2 linked regions of the Sagittula sp. P11 genome follow. The protein of the gene in region 1 binds, or shares a complex with, the protein of each later gene. Links are inferred from orthologs where the notes say so. Each region holds a gene or a part of one and is shown on either strand. Other genes may lie near its edges.

Region 1 (5,688 bases):
TACTTCGCCGCCGGTTCGAACACCGCGCCAAGGCCCTTGGGCGCGTCCGTCACCGCCTCTGCCACCGCGAGGCGGGCCATTTCCAGCACTGCTTCGCGTGTGTTCGCGACGGCGATGAAGCGGGCGTTGTGGCAGAACTTGGCGCCTTTGACGCCGCTCGCCGCCTCCAGCGCGCCGTCGGTCAGGCCAGCCCAGCTTTCCGGCAGATCTGCCCGCGATTCAAAGGTGTTGGAGCCTTTTCGGATGGTGTTCAGCGCCCAGTCGCCGTCGCGCGGATGCACGACGAACAGCAGGTTTTCGGCGCCCGCCGCCTCGATGGCGCCGCGGAAGGGCATGCCCATGGGCAGCTCCAGCACGCGGGAGGCGCCGGCCTCCGCGATGGCGGCCATGACCATCGCCTCTGCCCGCCGTTTGGCCGCCTGGCCGCGCACCGCCGCTTCGACGAAGGCGCGGGCGACCGTTAACGAATCCATGAACGCGCGGTCATCTGCCCCGGGGCCCCGGTCGTCGAACACCGGCTTCAGCGTTTCCAGAAGCACCGGCAGGGTCATCCCCGCCAGTGGCCCGGCCACCGACGGCTCCATCGCGCCGTTGTCCAGAAGGTCCACGGGCAGGACGAATTCCCTGTCGAAACAATGGTGTATCTCGTCCACGTCGGCCTCGGGCACGCCCAGCGCGCAGAGGTAGCCGTGGCCGAAGTGCTTCCAGATCAGACCGAAAGAGCTATAGGGCGCGCCGTCCTCGCGCTGCGGCACGGGGCGCTGGTGGTGGTCGAAGATGCCCGCCTCGGCGTCGTAGACGCGGCCGACGTCGTAAACGACCCGCCCGGGCGCCGGAGAGATCCATTCAACATCCCGTGAGCGCACCAGTTTTGCGTTTGGAAACAAGCGGGTAAGCACCACCGTCGACAGCAGTTCGTCGGCGTGGAAGCCCCCGGAGTGGGTGACGAGATGAGTGGTGTCCATGGCGAGGGTGCTCCGCTAAAGCATTGGATCGCTTCGGAAAATGCCGGCGCCCCCGCCCGCGGTGAAGACGCTCAGTGCGTCCAGGGCGCCCGGCGGTCGGACGCAAAGTTCTCCGCATACCCCCGCGCCCGGATGTTCACCTTCCGCTTCTTCGGCTCCATCACCATCGCGTCGATGCCGTGTTCCTTGGCGTAGGCCAGCGCCGCTTCCTTCGTCTCGAAGCGCAGGCGCACCTGGCTTTGCGTGTCGGCGGAGGAGGTCCAGCCCATCAGCGGGTCGATCGACCTCGGGCTGTCCTGCACGTAGTCCAGATACCAGTGCTTCGTCTTGCCCTGCCCCGAGGACATGGCCGTCTTTGCCGGTTGATAGATGCGAGCCCGCATTTCCACACCTCCATGAATCACAACGGTTATCCGGGATTCCGCGGCGAAGGGCAACATGCTGCGCCGCTCCAATTGTCACAGTGAGCGCTGGCCGGGACAAGGATCGGACGACAAGCAGGCTCAGGTGTCCGACCGGAGACACAGGGAGCGAGGGGTGGGTTCGTGGCACCGGGCCACCGAGCGCTGCTTGTCTCCTTCAAAGCTACATATCAGCTTTCGGTTTTGGCAAATGCTTCCTTTGTGGCAGCCGGGCAGCGCGACACGGGCGATCCGCCGCCAGTCCGCTATTTCCCTTTGTTATCAGATGGCCCTTTCAATCCGCGCCAGAAGGTGCTGCGACCAAAGTTGGTAGGCAGGCGAGCAGTGGATCAGCAGTTCGCGCATGTATTCGGCACTCTGCGAACCCTGGTGCGGCCCCGCCAGAGACACGCGTGTCAGCCAACCGACCCGAAACAGACCACTCTCCCTGACGTCTTGCAGACAGTTATTGTCAGCATCGGACTGGCGCGAGGCCGCCCTGCGACTTACGTTGCACTGCAGCGACACGACCGGCGCTGGACAACCGGGGTCGCGCACAGGAGACCCCGATGCACAACAATTCGCCGCAACAGATGCCCATGATGCATGCCGCCGCGCCGGATGTGCGCACCCGCGAAAAGCTCGAAGGCGGCAAGCGGTTCGTCATGCAGACCACCTTCTCTCCGGCGGGCGACCAGCCGACCGCCATCGCGGAACTTGCCGGCGGCATCGATGAGGGCGAGCGCGACCAGGTGCTTCTGGGTGCGACGGGCACCGGCAAGACCTTCACCATGGCCAAGGTGATCGAACAGACCCAGCGCCCAGCGATCATCCTCGCCCCCAACAAGACACTGGCCGCCCAATTGTACGGCGAATTCAAGGGGTTCTTTCCGGACAACGCGGTCGAGTACTTCGTCAGCTATTACGACTACTACCAGCCGGAGGCCTACGTCGCGCGGTCCGACACCTATATCGAGAAGGAAAGCCAGATCAACGAACAGATCGACCGGATGCGCCACTCGGCCACCCGGGCGCTGCTGGAACGCGACGACGTGATCATCGTGGCGTCCGTGTCCTGCATCTACGGTATCGGTTCGGTCGAGACCTACGGGGCGATGACGCAGGACCTGTTCGTCGGCAAGGAGTATGACCAGCGCAAGATCATGGCCGACCTCATCGCGCAGCAGTATCGCCGCAACGATCAGGGGTTTTCGCGCGGCACCTTCCGGGTGCGTGGCGACGTTCTGGAAGTCTGGCCTGCCCACCTCGAGGACCGCGCATGGCGGCTGTCCTTCTTCGGCGAGGAACTGGAAGGGCTGACCGAATTCGATCCGCTGACCGGCACCAAGACCGACAGTTTCGAGCGCATCCGCATCTACGCCAACTCACACTACGTCACACCGCGTCCGACGATGCAGCAGGCGATCCAGGGCATCAAGAAGGAGTTGCGCCAGCGGCTCGACCAGCTTGTCGGCGAGGGGAAACTGCTGGAGGCGCAACGGCTTGAGCAGCGGACGAACTTCGACCTGGAGATGCTGGAGGCCACCGGCGTCTGCAACGGGATCGAGAACTACTCGCGCTACCTGACGGGCCGCGCGCCGGGCGAACCGCCCCCCACCCTCTTCGAATTCATCCCCGACAACGCCATCGTTTTCGCCGACGAATCCCACGTCTCCGTGCCGCAGATCGGCGGCATGTATCGCGGCGACTACCGGCGGAAATTCACGCTGGCGGAACACGGTTTCCGCCTGCCGTCCTGCATGGACAACCGCCCCCTCAAGTTCGAGGAATGGGACGCGATGCGCCCGCAGTCGATCTTCGTCTCCGCCACCCCCGCCGCGTGGGAGCTGGAGCAATCGGGCGGTGTGTTCTCAGAACAGGTGATCCGCCCCACCGGCCTTCTGGACCCGCAGGTGGAGATCCGGCCGGTGAAGATGCAGGTCGACGACCTGCTGGACGAGATCCGCAAGGTCGCGGCAAACGGCATGCGCACCCTCGCCACAGTGCTGACCAAACGCATGGCCGAGGACCTGACGGAGTACCTGCACGAACAGGGCATCAAGGTGCGCTACATGCACTCCGACATCGACACCATCGAACGGATCGAGATCCTGCGCGACCTGCGCCTTGGCGCGTTCGACGTGCTGGTGGGGATCAACCTGCTGCGCGAGGGCCTGGACATCCCGGAATGCGGGCTGGTGGCCATCCTCGACGCCGACAAGGAGGGCTTCCTGCGGTCCGAGACCTCGCTGATCCAGACCATCGGGCGGGCGGCGCGGAACGCCGATGGCCGGGTCATCATGTACGCCGACCGCATGACCGGATCCATGGAACGCGCTATCGGAGAGACCAACCGCCGCCGCGAGAAGCAGATGGCCTACAACGAGGAACACGGGATCACGCCGGAGACGGTGAAGAAAAACGTCGACGACATCCTCGCCGGACTCTACCAGGGCGACACCGACCAGTCCCGCGTCACCGCGAAGATCGACCCGAAGCGTCAGGGCTCCAACATCGCCGCTGTGCTGGAAGGCTTGCGGACGGATATGCGCAAGGCGGCGGAGAACCTCGAGTTCGAGGAGGCCGCACGTCTGCGCGACGAGGTCAAGCGGCTGGAGGCGGTAGAACTGGCGGTGACCGACGACCCGCTGGCCCGACAGCAGGCGGTCGAACGGGCCTCCGAAGAGGCAACCAAGGCCAAGGGCCGCTCGACAGCAGGGCGTCCCGGCCAGCGCGGCGGGAACGTCAAGCGACGCAAGCGGTAGGCCGAAGGGGGCTTCCGGGCGGATTGAACCGTCGTTTTTCGCAGCCGTGCGGGAGCGGGAAGACACATTCGTCCAAAGGCCCGGGAACACTCAGGGGATGCAAGCGCTGCCGCATCCCAAGCACCTATGGCAACAAGCCGCCAGCGGCAAAGAATCCCTTGCAAGACCACTTGAAAAGATGCGCCGCCATGTCATCTTCGTGTCATCCGGGCGCGAGGCTCCGCCCGGCGGCTGCAAGCGCGGGGATCGCGCCTAGAGCGCCATCCTCCCTTCGGGCAAACCCCATGCGTTTCACGCTTATCGCGGCTCTGGCCGCCCTCGTCGCAGGTCCGGTCCTCGCCGATCAGACCATTGGCACCGTCCACAGCTGGACCCCGGCCACCCATACCCTCGTCCTGACCGACAAGACGGTCTGGACCCTGCCGGCGGACCTGCTGGTTCCGGCCGACCTCGCCACCGGCGACCGCATCGACATTTCCTTCCAGTGGAAGGGTGACGACGGCCTTGGCGCGATCCATTCCGTTGCCCGCGTGGCCCCGGCAGATGCGGCCGCCAAGCGCAGCGGTATCTGACATCAGACCCGAGAGGGGCCCCGACCGGGGCCCCGCGACGGCGGCCGACCAGCGCCGCACCCGCCGGGCCCTTAGGCGGCAAACAGGGCGGCCCGTGCCAAGTCTGAGCCGCCTCCGCCCCCTTCCCCCGAACAACCACACGAGCGGCCCTTCGCGCCCGCCAAAAGCCGGTCTGAGCGGGCTTGACGCACGCCTGGCACGCACGGCCCCGCCTTACCAATTTTGACGTCGAGGGAACCCGATGGGCGCGAGCACGTTGTCTCCCCAGATAGCTAAACGGGAGCTGAACCAATGGAATATGGTCTTCTGGGTCTTCTGATCCTCATCGCCGACATCTACGCAATCTACCAGACTCTGACCTCTGGCGCGTCCACGCTCGCCAAGATCGTCTGGACCCTCGCCATTCTGATCCTGCCGGTTCTCGGCTTCATCGCATGGCTGGTGGCCGGTCCGCGTGGCGGCGCACACGCCCGCATCTGACCGCAGGTTCAACGGCACGAAAAAAGCGGGTCCCTTTCGGGGCCCGCTTTGCTTTTGTCCGGTACGAACGTCTCAGCCGATGATCGCGTTCAGCGTCGGCGAGGGGCGCATCACCGCGGCGACCTTTTCCGGGTCGTTGTGGTAGTAGCCGCCGGTGTCCGCCGGGCTGCCCTGTGCCGCAGCCAGTTCGGCGACGATATCCGCTTCGCCATCGGCCAGCGCCTTGGCGATGGGAGCAAAGTGGGAGGCAAGCTCGGCATCGTCGGACTGCGCGGCCAGCGCCTCGGCCCAGTAACGGGCGAACCAGTAGTGGCTGTCGCGGTTGTCCGGCTCTCCGACCTTGCGCGAGGGCGAGCGGTCGTTGTCGAGGATGCCCTGCGTCGCGGTGTCCACCGCCTCACCCAGAACGCGGGCCTTTTCGTTGCCCTTCTGGTCGGCGAGGAACTTGAACGATTCGCCAAGCGCGCAGAACTCGCCAAGGCTGTCCCAACGCAGGTGGTTTTCG
Region 2 (5,764 bases), 1.1 Mb from region 1 along the record:
AGTCGGGCGCGGTGCGCAGCAGGTAGCCCACATGTGCCGTCGGATCGCGGGTCGACAGGTCGGTCGTGTACCGGTCGAGCGTCTTCATCCGCGGCATCCCCGCCCGCATCCGGGCCAGCGACCACGCCGGCCGCAGCGCACATTGCGCGGCGATGCGGGGCGTCAGGCGCGGCGGCTGCACCAGCCCGCCCTTCACTTGCGCCTCCCGCCGCGAGGCCACCGGCACGTCGACCGTCAGCACCAGCACGCGGAACCCGCTGTCCCGCGCCCGCGCCAGCATGTCGAGCCGCACGTCCACGGCACGGGGCGGATAAAGTTGGAACCACCCCTGCCCGCCGGTCAGCGGGCCGATCTCCTCGGGCGTGGCGGTCGCCACGGTAGACAGCGTGTAGGGGAGCCCGGCCTGCGTGGCGCCCCCGGCCAGCGTCGCCTCCGCGCCCGGCCACAAAAGGCCCGACTGCCCGACCGGCGCCACCCCGAAGGGCAGCGGATGGGACACGCCCAGAAGCTCCGTGGCAAGGTCCGGCGCCACTTCCCCGTCGAGGATCGAGGGCATGAACCCGACCCGGTCCAGCGCCGCACGGTTGCGCCGGGCGGTCGCCCCCGTTCCCGTCGCGGTGTCGAGATAGGCCCAGGCAAAGCGCGGCACGCGGCGCCGCGCACGCGCTCTCAGGTCGGCCACGGTCATGTATGTCTGCTGCGGATCCATGGCCCTTGTCTCGCCCGAAATCCCCGCCCGCGCCAGCCCCCGCCGCATTCTCCGCAAATGTTCAGTTTATTTTAAGCGCGATCGCCGAGGCTCTGCCCCGAGCGTTCCCGAACACCGGAGTAGACCATGCACGCGATGCTGTTGGACAGTGACATTCCCCGCCTGGACCGCCTTCAGATCGCCTTCCTGGAGGCGGGCATTCACGTGACCGGCTCCGGCAGCATCTCGGTCGCCGAATGCTGCCTGCGCCGCGCCGTGGCCGACGTGCTGCTGGTCGACCTCGACACCGCGGGCGCCTACCTGCCGGAAATCGTGACGCTGGCGGAACGCCGCAATCCCCGGCTGGTCACGCTGTTCCTGTCGGACGCCGTCTCTGCCGCGACCGACCGCTGGTCCGACCGCTTCGGCTCGCTCCACTGCGTGCTCGAAGGCGTGTCCGAGGCGGGGCTGGTCGCCCGCATGGCCCGCGCCTCGCTCGCCGGGCGCGCCCGGTGTTCGGAGGTCGCGCAGAAGGCCGCGGCCGAGGTGCGCGCCGCCGCCGAACAGACCACCCGCCAGCGGGCGGAGGCGGCCCGGTCGCAGACCGCCGCCGCAGACACGCCGCCGCAACCCCGGCCACAGGACATGACCGCCGCCGCGCAGCCCGTTCACCACGATCCCTCCGTCGCCGCGCGAGAGGCACACCTGAAGCAGCAGACCGCCGCCATGCGAAGCACCATCGCCCCGCAGTCCGACACACCCGTCCCGCAGACGGCAGAGACCGAACAAACTGCGGCCCAGCCCCCCCAGCCGAACCACTACCCGGCGATTCGCATGCACCCGGCGCTCGCCGCCCAACGCGCCGCCGAAGCCGAGGCCCGCAACTCCGCCGCACGGAAAGACGCGCCGGCACCGGCCACACGGCCCACAGTCCAGCCCGCGCCAGCCTCCATCCAGCCGCTGCGCGTGCAGCCCGCCGCTGCCGCCGTCCAGCCGCTCCGCCCGCAGCCTGCGCCCGCGGCGCCACGCGCCTCCGCACCGGAAACGGGGGGCGCCGACGACACGCCGCGGCCCGTCTTCCAGACCTCCCGGCGCAGGCTCGGCGTGACCTCAGGCGCGCTGATGTCCGCCTGACCCAAGAAAACCCGCGGAACACAAGGCGAACACACCTTCCCCTTCCGGCGCCCCGGCGTTAGATTGACGCCATGAGCAGCTACGACGAATTCGACGCATTCGAGGCGTCTTCGCTTTCCGCCCGCGCCATGGCCGCGCGCCCGCACCCCTATCTGGACGAGCTGAACCCGGCCCAGCGGGAGGCTGTCGAACATCTCGACGGGCCGGTCCTGATGCTGGCCGGGGCCGGCACCGGCAAGACCAAGGCGCTGACCGCCCGCGTGGTGCACCTGCTGAACACCGGCCGCGCCCGCCCGAACGAGATCCTCAGCGTGACCTTCACCAACAAGGCCGCGCGCGAGATGAAGAACCGCGTCTCGAACATGCTGGGTCAGGTGGTGGAGGGGATGCCATGGATGGGCACCTTCCACTCCATCTGCGTGAAGCTGCTCCGCCGCCACGCCGAACTCGTGGGGCTGAAGTCGAACTTCACCATCCTCGACACCGACGACCAGCTCCGCCTGCTCAAGCAACTGGTGCAGGCGCATGGCATCGACGACAAGCGCTGGCCCGCCCGCCAGCTGGCCAACATCATCGACGGCTGGAAGAACCGCGCGCTGACGCCCGACAAGGTGCCCGCCGCCGACGCGGGCGCCTACAACCACAAGGGCCCCCGCCTTTACGCCGAATACCAGGAACGCCTGAAGGAGCTGAACGCCACCGACTTCGGCGACCTGCTCCTGCACATGGTGACGATCTTCCAGACCCACCCGGACGTGCTGGAACAGTACCAGCGCTGGTTCCGCTACATCCTCGTGGACGAGTATCAGGACACTAACGTCGCGCAGTACCTCTGGCTGCGGCTGCTGGCGTCAGCGCACAAGAACATCTGCTGCGTGGGCGACGACGACCAGTCGATCTACGGCTGGCGCGGCGCCGAGGTGGGCAACATCCTGCGGTTCGAAAAGGACTTTCCCGGCGCGCATGTGGTGCGGCTGGAACAGAACTACCGCTCCACCCCGCACATCCTCGCCGCCGCCTCCGGCGTGATCCGGGGCAACTCGAACCGCCTCGGCAAGGAGCTCTGGACCGATCGGCAGGAGGGCTGGAAGGTCCGCCTGATCGGTCACTGGGACGGCGAGGAAGAGGCGCGCTGGGTCGGCGAGGAAATCGAATCGATGCAGAACGGCACGCGCCGGATGCGGCCGTTCAGCCTCGACGAGATGGCGATCCTCGTCCGCGCCTCGCACCAGATGCGCGCCTTCGAGGACCGCTTTCTGACCATCGGCCTGCCCTACCGCGTCATCGGCGGCCCCCGCTTCTACGAGCGGATGGAGATTCGCGATGCCATGGCCTACTTCCGGCTGGTGGTGTCGCCCACCGACGACCTCGCGTTCGAGCGGATCGTGAACACGCCGAAGCGCGGCCTCGGCGACAAGGCCCAGCAGACCATCCAGCGCATCGCCCGCGAAAACGGCGTCTCCCTGCTGGACGGCGCGGCGCTGGCGGTCGAGCAGAAGGCCATCACCGGCAAGGGCGCCAAGGCGCTGGGACAACTGGTGGCCGACCTCGCGCGCTGGGGCCGGATGACCCGGGCCACGGTCGCGGTGGACAGCGACGACGACGTGATCGACGACCTGGCCCAGCCGATGAATGCCCGGCCGGAGGTCAGCCACGTCGAGCTGGCGCAGATCATCCTCGACGAATCCGGCTACACGGAGATGTGGCAGAACGACAAGACGCCGGAGGCGCCGGGCCGGCTGGAAAACCTCAAGGAACTGGTCAAGGCGCTGGAAAGTTTCGAGAACCTGCAAGGTTTCCTCGAACACGTCAGCCTTGTCATGGACAACGACACCGACGAATCCGGGGCCAAGGTCTCGATCATGACGCTGCACGCCGCCAAGGGGCTGGAGTTCCCCGCCGTCTTCCTGCCCGGCTGGGAGGACGGCCTCTTCCCCTCGCAGCGGTCGATGGACGAAAGCGGCGTTAAGGGGCTGGAGGAAGAGCGCCGGCTCGCCTACGTCGGCATCACCCGGGCCGAGGAATGCTGCACCATCAGCTTCGCGGGCAACCGCCGGGTGTTCGGCCAGTGGCAGTCGCAGATGCCCTCGCGCTTCGTCGACGAGCTGCCCGAGGAACACGTGGAGGTGCTGACGCCCCCGGGCCTTTACGGCGGCGGCGGGTTCGGCGCGGCGCAGGGCGGGTTCGGCGGGGCGTCCTCGACGCTGGAAACCCGCGCGGCAGAGGCGAATGTCTACAACTCGCCCGGCTGGAAGCGCCTGCAGGCGCGCTCCGGCGAACGCCCGGTCAGCCAGCCGCGCGAATCGAAGACGCAGGTGATCGACATGCAGGCGGTCTCGGCCTTCACCGTGGGCGAACGCGTGTTCCACCAGAAGTTCGGCTACGGCGCCGTCACGGGGATCGAGGGCGACAAGCTGGAGATCGCCTTCGAGAAGGCCGGGACGAAGAAGGTGGTCGCCCGATTCCTCTGCGCCGCGGACGACATTCCGTTCTGATCTGGTCTGACCTGATGCCGGGCCGCGCGGGCCTCCGGGGCCGAAATCCGCGCAACCGTGCCTTCGCCTGTTCGCAAGCGCCGCGCGGCGTGCTATCCCGTTGCCCACGCTCACATTCAGGGAAGTCCCGTGCACCGCAAGACACCGCTCCGGATCGCCGCCGCGCTGGTCCTTTGCCTTCTGTCCGGTCCACTGGCCGCGCAGGACCCGGTGGTCAACTTCGCGCCCGAAGACGCGGACATGGCCGCCGCCATCGAGGAGGCGCGCAGCAATCTCGACTTCGTCCTGGCCCGGCTGGCGACGGAGGATGGCGGCCTGCACCCGGCGCTGAACCTCAAGGCACGGCTGCCCGTCAATCACTTCGACGTCGATGACGAGGTCATCTGGGTCGAGAATTTGGCCCTTGCCGAGGACGGCACCTTCACCGGCCAGCTCGCCAACGATCCCGCCTACCTGCCCGGCCTGACGCTGGGCGACAGCGTCAGCTTCGGGCGCGACCAGATCGCCGACTGGTCGGTGCTGTCCACCGACGGGCGGATGTACGGCCATTACACCACCCGCGTGATGCTGCCGCACCTCTCGCGGGCCGAGGCGGAACAGGTGGGCGATCTGCTGTCGCCCGATCCGATCCCCGAGGCCTGGCGCTGAACAGCGGGCTATCCTGCACGAAACACGTCGCTTTCGGCACGAAACGCCCGGCACAAGGGCATTCTGCGCCGGATTTCCGCCCTCGCCTTCCGCGCCGCCAGCTTCTACCTTGACCGCAGTGCTTCGAAACGGACAGCTTGCGACACCATGGAGAAACTCAACGTAACCGCGGCCCGCATGGTCGCCGCCGCCCGCGCCCGCATCCCCGAAATCGGCACGGCCGAGGCGATCGAGATGCTCAAGGACCCGGACGTCGTCTTTGTCGACATCCGCGATGTGCGCGAACGGCAGAAGCTGGGCTACATCCCCGGCGCCGTGCACGCGCCGCGCGGCATGATCGAATTCTGGGTCGACCCGGAAAGCCCCTACCACAAGCCGGTCTTCGCGCAGGAGGGCAAGCAATACGTCTTCCACTGCGCGTCCGGCTGGCGCTCTGCGCTGACCGTGGCCACCCTGCTCGACATGGGGTTCGACGCGGCGCACCTGCGCGACGGCTTTTCGGACTGGGTGAAACAGGACGGCCCCGTCCAGAAGGACGACTGATGGGCCTGACCCTCGCCGCCTTTGCCTTTCTCGTGCCGGAATACGACGCGGGCATCGCGTTCTTCCGCGACACGCTGGGATTCGAGCTGAAGGAAGACACCGACATGGGCGGCGGCAAGCGCTGGGTCCGCGTCGGCCGTCCCGGCCACTCCACCGAGATCCTGCTGGCCCGCGCCGTGGGAAACCAGCGCGACACCATCGGCCAGCAGGGCGGCGGGCGCGTCTGGCTGTTCCTGCACACCGACGACTTCGCCCG

Evidence for each region.
Region 2: the proteins of uvrB (region 1) and CDO87_RS01825 are in contact, whole or in part, in a crystal structure (PDB 7EGT), measured with the Thermus thermophilus proteins. The link is inferred for Sagittula sp. P11 from one-to-one orthologs. Residues at the interface, in WP_096411307.1 of Thermus thermophilus: Glu23, Leu25, Arg26, Asp27, Gly28, Glu29, Arg30, Phe31, Arg55, Glu326, Asp327, Phe328, Glu379, Ser382, Gln383, His398, Gly400, Arg401; in WP_096412145.1 of Thermus thermophilus: His654, Arg656, Phe657, Gln666, Asp668, Glu669, Lys680, Arg681, Leu682, Ser683, Lys685, Tyr686, Ala687.

What each region holds. Positions count from the first base shown.
Region 1 is NZ_CP021913.1:1,484,453-1,490,140, forward strand. What follows is about bases 1,575-4,533. They hold uvrB (excinuclease ABC subunit UvrB), read left to right. Parts: upstream 1,575-1,935; coding sequence 1,936-4,131; downstream 4,132-4,533. Other genes in these bases: CDO87_RS07295 (hypothetical protein), read left to right, coding at 4,416-4,533. Outside these bases: CDO87_RS07280 (MYG1 family protein), read right to left, coding at 1-965; CDO87_RS07285 (ETC complex I subunit), read right to left, coding at 1,037-1,348; more of CDO87_RS07295, read left to right, coding at 4,534-4,703; CDO87_RS07300 (PLD nuclease N-terminal domain-containing protein), read left to right, coding at 4,995-5,183; CDO87_RS07305 (NADP-dependent isocitrate dehydrogenase), read right to left, coding at 5,256-5,688. UniProt on the Escherichia coli protein: The UvrABC repair system catalyzes the recognition and processing of DNA lesions. A damage recognition complex composed of 2 UvrA and 2 UvrB subunits scans DNA for abnormalities.
Region 2 is NZ_CP021913.1:375,748-381,511, forward strand. Bases 1,571-4,605 are described here. They hold CDO87_RS01825 (ATP-dependent helicase), read left to right. Parts: upstream 1,571-1,893; coding sequence 1,894-4,317; downstream 4,318-4,605. Other genes in these bases: CDO87_RS01820 (hypothetical protein), read left to right, coding at 1,571-1,822; CDO87_RS01830 (YegJ family protein), read left to right, coding at 4,447-4,605. In the rest of the region: CDO87_RS01815 (alpha-hydroxy acid oxidase), read right to left, coding at 1-757; more of CDO87_RS01820, read left to right, coding at 836-1,570; more of CDO87_RS01830, read left to right, coding at 4,606-4,965; CDO87_RS01835 (rhodanese-like domain-containing protein), read left to right, coding at 5,113-5,508; CDO87_RS01840 (VOC family protein), read left to right, coding at 5,508-5,764. UniProt on the Escherichia coli protein: A helicase with DNA-dependent ATPase activity. Unwinds DNA duplexes with 3'-5' polarity. Translocates on single-stranded DNA with 3'-5' polarity. Initiates unwinding more efficiently from a nicked substrate than double-stranded DNA.